DNA from 3 places in the Bacillus thuringiensis genome. Region 1 is predicted to be linked to each of the others. Evidence: riboswitches for the same ligand, from Rfam matches in the RefSeq annotation. Region 1 holds a riboswitch; each other region holds the start of a gene.

Region 1 (3,290 bases):
CTTCTTTATTTTTCCATATCTCTATATTTGATTTTAACACAAAAAGAACTCAAAAAAACACAATATGCATATTTGCATATTGTGTTAACAGCACTTCATGGTAATTTAGAAATTCCTGCAAAGAAAAAACAACTCCGTTACAGCTAACAGTGCGGGTTTCTTTTCTTATTTAACTTCATACCTCCAAGCTTTACGTTCAAGGTAAAATTTCATCTCATTACGTTGTGCATCTGAAGTTAGCTTAGTAACATATCCGTTTTATTGTAAAATATATGTGACAGTAGTTTATCCATTTAATGCGTAGACAATTAAACTAGCTAACTTATCGATATGCCATTTCAGCATTTCCTCAGCACTATCGACTTTGCGCAAATTTGATAAGAAATATATATAGATAGATATTATCCATACCTATCTATAACATTACATCTATTCTTCATCCAATTACATCTTTTACGTCTGTATCCACTGGCCATTTTTCTAATGTATAAGCCATTTCCCAAAATGAATATTCATATTGACTGCTAATAATAAAATGCTGTTTCATACGCTTGCGGTCTGCCTCTGTTACTTTTTCAGCGATAGTATCTAAACGTGTAATTTGTTCTTCAACTAGCGTACGGAACCAATCAGATCCATAAGCAGAAATCCATTCGTTATAAATTGGCTCTTCCGGCTGGCACTCTTTTAAGCGTTCACCAATTTCATAATACAACCAATAGCAAGGTAAAATTGCTGCAATGATATCTCCTAAATGTCCTTCATACGCAGCACGATACATATGTGAAGTATACGCATATGCAGTTGGTGCAGGAATAAAATTATCTTTTTCTTCTTTTGTTATCCCTAGCTTTTTAGCAAAATTCTCATGTAAAGATAACTCTGCCTCATATGTATTTTGAGCATGATGTGCCATACGAGCTGTCGTCTCTAATTCAAGAGCTTTTGCAGCTCCTAAAGTTTGTACTTTAGCAAAATGACTCAAATAATATGAATCTTGAAGCACATAATAGCGAAAACTAGCTAAATCTAACGTTCCTTCACCAAGTTTTTTTACAAAAGGATGGTTAAAACTCGCTTCCCAAATTGAATCTACTTCTTTACGTAATGATTGTGAAAAAGTCATTAAAATCCCTCCAATAATGTATAAAATATAAGTATTTATCCACAATTATTAAAGCTGTAAAATAAAAAAACTTTCTTTACAGGCGTAAAGAAAGTGAAATTGACAGTATTTATTTACTCATTAAATAGCAACGTCTTTCCCACTTCCCTACGCTGGCATTAACCAGATCAGGTACTAAGAGTCTCAAAATCACATTTGATCTCAGCCTATAAAAGGCCCCCCTAGTGGATAAATATTTTGTTTTTATAATGTATTCATCATAGCATACTTCGTGAAACTGTCAAAAGAATTCGTTATATAACTATCTTAAAAACCTTCTTCTTTTCTCACTTTTAATGATGTTTCAATAATCATATCTAATAGTTTACTATAACTAATTCCCGCTGCTTCTGCACTTTTTGGCAATAAACTTGATTGTGTCATCCCTGGTAATGTATTAATTTCCATTACATATGGAATTCCGTCCTTCACCATCATATCAACTCTTGCATAAACACTACATTTTAATGCTTTATAACAAGCAAGTGATGCTTTATTTACACGTTCATTAATTTCTGCTGGAAGTTCGATAACTTCCTCAACTGTACTAGTATCATCATATTTTGCATTGTAATCAAAGAACTCGGCTGCATGTCGAATTGAAACTATAGGTAACTGTTTTCCATCCAGAATGGAACATGTAATTTCATCACCTTTTATATACTTCTCAATTACTACTTCAGAATCCCATTCGAATACAGTTTCTAGCATTGAGATCAATTCATTTTTATTGTAAACGATTTTCACCCCGACACTCGATCCGCCAGAGTTTGGTTTTACCACTAATGGAAATCCTAACTTATCTAACTCATCAAGATTTAGATCCTCCATTTTTGTAAGTTCAATCCAATCTGGTGTTTCTACACCTTCATAACGTAAAATCTTTTTCGAAATATTTTTGTCCATACATATACTGCTAGATAACATATTGCTTCCGCTATAAGGAATCCCTAAACTCTCCAGTGTTCCTTGAACTGTCCCATCTTCTCCGTATTTTCCATGTAATGCGAGCAATGCAAAATCAATGTCTTTCGCTTTTTCAATTAAATCCATTTTTTCGTTTAATGTAATTGGAACTATTTCATACTTACTTTTATCTAAATGTGCGATCATTTCATTTCCAGTCATAATTGATACTTGCTTTTCAGACGATACCCCGCCCATAATAACGCCAATTCTCATTCCCTCAACTCCAAATTTCATTTTTTATTGTATCACCAATTATTTTGATTCCCCGAACTATTTCTTCTTCTTTCAAGCGTGAAAATCCTAATCGGAAAGTATTCGTTCCTTCTTCACCAGAGTAAAAAACATCTCCAGGTGAAAACGTAACGCCTTTCTCATAACACTTTTGTAAAAGTGTGCGAGCATTCATATGCTCTTCTAGCTCTATAAATAAATGAAGTCCACCATCTCCAGTCATTCTTTTGAAAGGAATGTACTGGTTACATGCCCCGACAGCTAAATCATATTTTTTCTTATAAACAGATCTTGCCTTTTTTAAATATTTTTCAAAATATCCCTCATGTAAATATTGAAACAGAACAGCTTGATCTAACGTAGATGTGTGAATCGTTCTTGCTCTTTTTACGCTTTCTAAATAATGAATCAGCTCTTTATCTGCAATAATCCAGCCTACACGTAAACCAGGGAAAAGTACCTTTGAAAAGCTACTAATATAAATCACATTATTGCCAGCTCCAGCAAACGTTAATAATGGAGCTAAATGTGAACCTGAATAACGTAATTCTTCATTAAATCCGTCCTCTATAATAGGAACCTTGTATTTTGAGAATAATCTCATCAATTCCGTTCTTTTCTCTGAACTCGTAACAATACCAGTTGGATTATGATAAGAAGGAATTAAATATGCAAAATCAAAATCTTTTTCACGCAAGCTTTTTTCAACTTCATTCGTATCAATACCATCCTCATTCATATCAATCCCATGAACTTCAAGGCCATGTAAGCGGAACAGCTTTAGTGCAGCGTGATGAGTTGGATTCTCACAAATGACACGACCGGATTTTTTTGATAAAGAAGAGAGTACAATATCCAATCCTTCTGTAAATCCATTTGTAATTAGAATATCTTTATTAGAAATGTCTACACCTTTCATTTCCAT
Region 2 (3,290 bases), 2.1 Mb from region 1:
TGCGAGTTTTAACTTTGTTGAAAGAAGACTTTCCGTATTTAACAATTCAAGACTTCTTCCAGGAACGAACGATATATGGGTTAGCACAAATTCAAAGAGAATTAAAAGTTGAGGAAGAAGAAGTATTCCATGAATATAAAGTTATACATGAGCCAGATCCAATTTCCCGTATAAATGAAGTGACAGACAGCAAAGTTTCAAATATCTTTTTAACGGGAGCTACAGGTTATTTAGGTTCACATATATTGTATGAATTATTAAAAGATACAACAGCACATATTTATTGCTTAGTAAGACCGACGCAAGATATACAACAAAGAATTGTTAATACATTAACAAATTACTTTAAAGATATAAGTCAAGAATGGTTGCAACGCATAACAGCAGTACCTGGTGATCTTGGGGCAGAGTATCTTGGTATGGATGAGGATAAATTTATTCACTCCAAAGTTGATACGGTGATTCATTGCGGTGCAGATGTAAGACATTTTGGAGATGTAGCCCAGTTTGAAAATGTGAATGTGCAAGGAACGAGTCGTATGTTAGCCCTAGCGGAAGAAGGAGCATCATTCCACTTTATTTCAACAATTGGTATTCCGATAGAATTAGCAATAGAGCAATGGGACACATATGTGGAAACAGGTGATTTTAATTACGATGTAGAGTTAGAGAATGTGTATTCTGATAGCAAATTACAGGCAGAAAACCTTGTTCGTAAAGCGATACAAGAGGGTGTCCGTGGAAATATTTATCGTGCAGGTAACTTAGCGTGTCATTCAGAGACAGGTGTATTCCAACAAAATATCGAAGGAAACGCATTCTATCGTCTTATTAAAGCGATGCTACTTATTGGACAAGCTCCTAATGTGAAATGGGGAATCGATTTCACACCAATTGATTTTGCTAGTAAATCAATTGTAACGTATGTACAAGATTCACAAATAGATGGAGAAACGTTGCACATCTGTCATCCACATCAAATTGAGTTTGAACAATTTATACAGCTAATTGGAGAGTGTGGATACAATCTTGAAATGGTTCCACTTTCAGAATATGTAAATACCGGACTTGAATTAGCGAAGGGAAATGAAGTAGTAGCTGAGTTAATTGCTTCTCAAGTTGCAGGAGATGGAGCGCAGCAATCTGAAATTGTAATGGGTACACGTAGAACGAATGAATGGATTAAGAAAAAAGAATTGATAGTACCAGCAATCAATAAAGAATTTATACAGCAGTTATTAGCTCATGGTGAAAAAGTTGGATATTTTCCAAAAATAATGAAATGATTATGCATGCTTTTGTTTGTTCAATAAAATAAATCATGCTACAATGAAAACGAATTAAGGACCGGGGAGCCAATTGGCTGAGAGGATGTAAGTAAACATCGACCCTCAACCTGATCTGGATAATGCCAGCGTAGGGAGTTACTTAAAGTGATGTAGCATATGTTATTCTATAATAACTTGCATACAAGGCTTTCCTACGCAGTAGGAAAGCCTTTTCTTATTTTTGAAATTTAATTTTATAAGGGGGATTTTATTATGTCACAACAAGTTACAATGTCATTTTCAGTAGTACCACAAGCGAAAACGAAAGATGTATATTCTGTTGTCGATAAAGCAATTGAAGTTGTGCAACAATCGGGAGTTCGTTATGAAGTAGGGGCAATGGAAACAACTTTGGAAGGAGAATTAGATGTACTTCTTGATGTCGTTAAACGTGCGCAACAAGCTTGCGTCGATGCTGGAGCAGAAGAAGTGATTACTTCTATTAAAATCCATTATCGTCCAAGCACTGGTGTAACAATAGATGAAAAGGTTTGGAAGTACCGTGATGAATATGAAAAACCAGAAGCAATCTAAACTTATTACAACTATTTGGCTTATCCTTCTCATTGCAATATGGGAAGGATCTGTTTCATTATTTAAAATCGAACCGTGGATTTTACCAAAGCCTTCTGCCATTGTTCAAGAATTAATTGGGATGAAAGATTTACTATTACCAAATACGATGCAAACACTGCAGGAAGTTATAATTGGACTATTCTTTGCAATTTTATTGGGGACGAGCATCGCAATTATTATGGACGTTATACCGTTATTTCGTATTTTAATAAATCCATTGCTCGTTATTTCGCAAACAATTCCAATCGTTGTACTTGCACCGCTATTTATTATTTGGTTTGGATATGGGATGTTGCCAAAAGTAATGGTCGTAATACTCGTTTGTTTCTTCCCAATTGCGCTTAGTATTTTAGAAGGTTTTCAAACAGTAGATAAAAACATGTTGAAGCTGTTACAAACAATGAAGGCGACAAAGTGGCAAGTTTACCAGAAAGTAAAATTTCCAGCAGTGCTCCCATACTTTTTCTCAGGTTTAAAAATTGCAGTTACATATAGCGTAATGGGGGCAATTATCGGAGAATGGCTCGGTGCAAGTGAAGGATTAGGGGTTATGCTTACGAGGGCTACAAAATCCTTTTTGACTGCCCGAGTATTTGGTGTTGCAGCAATCATCGTTATGGTGACATTATGCCTGTATTTTATCGTAGAGTTTATGGCAAGAATAACAGCACCATGGATATATAGAAAGGACGGCAGAAAATGAAAAAAGGTTTAAAAGTTATGTTAGCTGCCTTATTAGCAGTAGGTGTGGCTGGATGTAATCCGGCGAAGAAAGAAGAAAGCGCAAGTAAAGATCAAAAAGTAAAAGTAGTATTAGATTGGTTTCCAAATACGAATCATACTGGCTTATATGTAGCGCAAGCGAAAGATTATTACAAAAAGCAAGGATTAGATGTAGAAATTATTCAACCAGGTGACAATGTAACAGCAGAGCAAATGATAGCATCAGGAAAAGCTGACTTCGCAATAAGCGCACAAGAAAATGTAACGTTAGCTCGTGTGGAAGGGATCCCTGTTGTGTCTGTAGGCGCGATTATTCAGCATAACACTTCAGCTTTTGCATCGCTTAAGAAAGATAATATGACGTCACCGAAAGCTTTTGAAGGTAAACGTTATGGCGGCTGGGGAGGACCAGCGGAAGAAGCGACATTAAAGACGATTATGGATAAGCATCAAGCTGATTTTAATAAAGTTGAAAAAATTATCTTAGGACAAACAGATTTCTTTAAATCAATCGGCCGTGATGCAGATTTCGAATGGATTTATTACGGTTGGGATGGTATTGAAGCGAAGCGTCAAGGAAAAGAGTTAAATACGATTATGGTGAAGGACTTAGATCCAGCGCTTGATTTCTATAGTCCTGTTATTATTACGAGTGAAAAACAT
Region 3 (3,290 bases), 1.7 Mb from region 1:
CAGGAACTAATTCTTTCAATCGGTTCATCACACAAGTACCTGCCTTTGTAACATACTAAGAAGCTCATCTTTCAGCGCTAACACTTCCGGTTTATATAAATCTTTTCGTGTTCTGTTATGATCAAGCGGTACAATCCGCTCAGTCAAAGTCGTTATCGGCTGCTGTTCCACTACTAAAACTCGGTTCGAAAGAAATAACGCTTCTTCAACATCATGAGTAATGAATAAAATTGTTTTTTCCCACTCTTGCCATTGTTCAAACAACCATTCTTGTAAAGAGGCCTTCGTTAAAGCATCTAACGCGCTAAACGGTTCATCTAATAACAATATCTCCCCGCCCGTTAATAAAGTTCGGATAAAAGATACGCGTTGCCTCATACCACCAGATAAATCTTTCGGATGTTTTGTCTCATATCCTTGTAAACCAAATTTATATAACAGTTCCTTTGCCTTTACTTGTGCTTCTTTCTTCTGTACACCTTGGCACTCTAGCGGCAAGGCGGCATTCTCAATAATTGTTCTCCACGGCAAAAGCATATCTTTTTGCGGCATATACCCTACAGGATGGTGCTTTGTTTCTGTCAGTTCTATCTGTCCAGTACTTACCTTCTCTAGGCCTGTAATAAGGCGAAATAAAGTACTTTTCCCACATCCACTCGGTCCGATAATACTGACAAACTCTTTCTCATGTATAGAAGCATTTAATTCATGGATGATTGGTTTCTCATCGTAATGAAAAGAAACATTATGAAACTGTAGTATGTTCTTCCTCCTCAAATCCCCACATCTCCTTACGATAGGACATATCCCAGAATAAATATTCAAATCGACTGGAATATAAGAAAATCTCCTCTAATCTATCTAGTTCTTTCTCAGACTTTCCAACTGCCATTTCATTTAATAAATCTATTAACCAAATACAAAGATTACCGTATTCTTCCGAACTATATCCTTGAATCCACTCACCAAAAAACTCATGATCTCTTGCTCCAGGAATATCATTTAAACGCTTTCCAATTTCCCAGTAGCTCCACATACAAGGAAGAAGCGCTGCTATTAATTCCGCAAGTGTGCCATTTTGAGATACAGACATCATGTAATTTGTATAAGCTAAATTTTTAGCAGATGGTTTCGCAGACTCTATCTCCTCTATAGAAATTCCAAGTCTTTTTGCATATTGTTTATGGATTGTCATTTCGCCATTTAATATTCCATCAATTTGTTCAGCGAACTTTCCCATTACTTGTGGATTCGTTGCTTTTACAACACCAATCGCATATAACTTTGCATAATCTAGCAGATATAAATAATCTTGAATAATATAATACTGGAATTTATCTTTTTCTAACGTGCCATCTCCCATACCCACTACAAACGGATGATTATGACTCATCTCCCAAACTGGTTGCACAGTTTCTAATAATCTATCGCAAAATTTCATTTCTCTATCCCCTTTCAATATATGTATCTAAATAAAAAACCACTTCTATATATAAGAAGTGGTTACAGCAAATAAAATTATACATTTATTCGATGTTCCACTTCCCTTCGCTAGTATTACCTAGATCAGGTGTTATAAGGGTTAAGGATTATTCCTCTCTCAGCAAATCAAGCACCCCTAGTGGTTTCAATATGAAATTTTCAAATAAAAAAGCCCCGTTTCTATACGCAAAGAAACGGGGACTCATTGTTAGTGTCCGAATTGCTTCCCTACGCTAGCATAATCTAGATCAGGTAATAAAAAGGATCAAAGGCTTACGGCCTACTCTCAGCTGGCAACACCAGCTCTCCTAGCAAACTATAAAATTATCACTGTCAGTATAACACCCTAATAAGACATCATCAACTGTTTTAATTTTCTTAATTATCAACAAAATATTGAAGTTATAAAATACATACATTCTATTTTAGAAAATAAAACCCCAATTAATTGTATAAAAGGGAATCATTATCCTCAAAAAATTTATTTTTATATTGATTTCATATTACATTTATGTGAATACACCCACTATATTATATCTTTATACTATAATAAAATTACAACTATACAACTAGAGGAGGTCTCTATTCCATGAATATGAAAGCTACTGCTTTAACAGCAACTACTGTAGCGATTGCTTCTTTACTTCCTTCTATGGGTGAAACAAATGTACAAAAAGCAAACGCTGAACAATTATCTAATATTAAAACTGGGTATGTCAAAGTCGATCAAGTAGCATTACATACAAAAGATAACGTAAAAAGCACATCAATTGATACAATTCGCTTTAATACAAAAGTGAACATCCTTGAAACAACTAATGGTTGGTATAAAGTATCTGTTCATAATAAAGTAGGTTATGTACAAAAAGATGCTATTTTACTAAAAAACAAACTTCAATCTAATGATCAATACATCGTCAATGCTAATGCATTAAACGTTCGCTCTGAACCTAATTTAGAATCTTCCATTTTAGATGTATTACCAAATGGCAAGTTCATTACCGTTCAAGAAGATCAAGGCGAATGGTATAAAATATCACACAATGGCCAAACAGGTTACGTACAAAAAGCATTCGTTTCTAATGGTTCACAGCCCTTAGTAAAAGGAATCACCGTTCAAAATAATACAAAATATACTGTTGCAACACCTAATCTGAATGTACGTAGCAACACTAGTACAAGTAGCGCTCTACTCGGTTCATTACAAAACGGTACACAAGTACAAGTAGTAGAAACTGTAGGAACTTGGTATAAAATTCGTTTTGGCACAGGATACGGATATGTAGCAAAACACTATGTAGTACAAAATCAACCACAAGCTAAAACAGAGCAACCTTCATCTATTCCAGCTGCTTTCAAATTCCCTGCTCAAGGAAGAATTAGCTCAACCTTTGATATACGCTGGGAACAAATGCATTATGGTATAGATATTGCCGCTCCAGGGAACGTCTCTATCCAAGCTGCTGCTGCAGGTAAAGTTGTGAAATCTTATTATTCAGCTAGCTATGGAAATGTTGTGTTCATTGCGCATCAAATCAATGGGAAATTATATACAACTGTTTATGCCCATATGAAGGATCGCACTGTACAAACTGGTGATCAAGTACAAACTGGACAATTAGTAGGTCATATGGGAAACACAGGTCATTCATACGGGCAACATCTTCATTTTGAATTACATAATGGAGAATGGAATTTTGAAAAAACAAATGCAGTAAATCCACTGCCATATTTAGTTAGGTAAATTGTATGCCACGCAATATACCTCTTATAATTGAATACGTAGCCTTTTTAGGTTTAATCTGTTG

The links. Region 1 has a riboswitch for thiamine pyrophosphate ahead of tenA (thiaminase II). Riboswitches for the same ligand answer to the same signal wherever they lie in the genome.
Positions count from the first base shown of each region.
Region 2: another riboswitch for thiamine pyrophosphate. It lies ahead of AC241_RS02225 (MTH1187 family thiamine-binding protein); the one in region 1 lies ahead of tenA (thiaminase II).
Region 3: another riboswitch for thiamine pyrophosphate. It lies ahead of tenA (thiaminase II); the one in region 1 lies ahead of tenA (thiaminase II).

Region 1 is NZ_CP012099.1:2,485,769-2,489,058, reverse strand. It holds gene tenA (thiaminase II) at 437-1,126, opposite strand; TPP riboswitch at 1,254-1,359, opposite strand; gene AC241_RS12780 (D-alanine--D-alanine ligase) at 1,433-2,347, opposite strand; gene pdxR (MocR-like pyridoxine biosynthesis transcription factor PdxR) at 2,352-3,290, opposite strand, start outside.
Region 2 is NZ_CP012099.1:424,478-427,767, forward strand. It holds gene AC241_RS02220 (non-ribosomal peptide synthetase) at 1-1,286, shown strand, start outside; TPP riboswitch at 1,339-1,440, shown strand; gene AC241_RS02225 (MTH1187 family thiamine-binding protein) at 1,542-1,862, shown strand; gene AC241_RS02230 (ABC transporter permease) at 1,834-2,607, shown strand; gene AC241_RS02235 (ABC transporter substrate-binding protein) at 2,604-3,290, shown strand, end outside.
Region 3 is NZ_CP012099.1:750,226-753,515, reverse strand. It holds gene AC241_RS03895 (ABC transporter permease) at 1-28, opposite strand, end outside; gene AC241_RS03890 (ABC transporter ATP-binding protein) at 28-777, opposite strand; gene tenA (thiaminase II) at 746-1,441, opposite strand; TPP riboswitch at 1,527-1,630, opposite strand; TPP riboswitch at 1,691-1,802, opposite strand; gene AC241_RS03880 (SH3 domain-containing protein) at 2,072-3,226, shown strand; gene AC241_RS03875 (hypothetical protein) at 3,232-3,290, shown strand, end outside.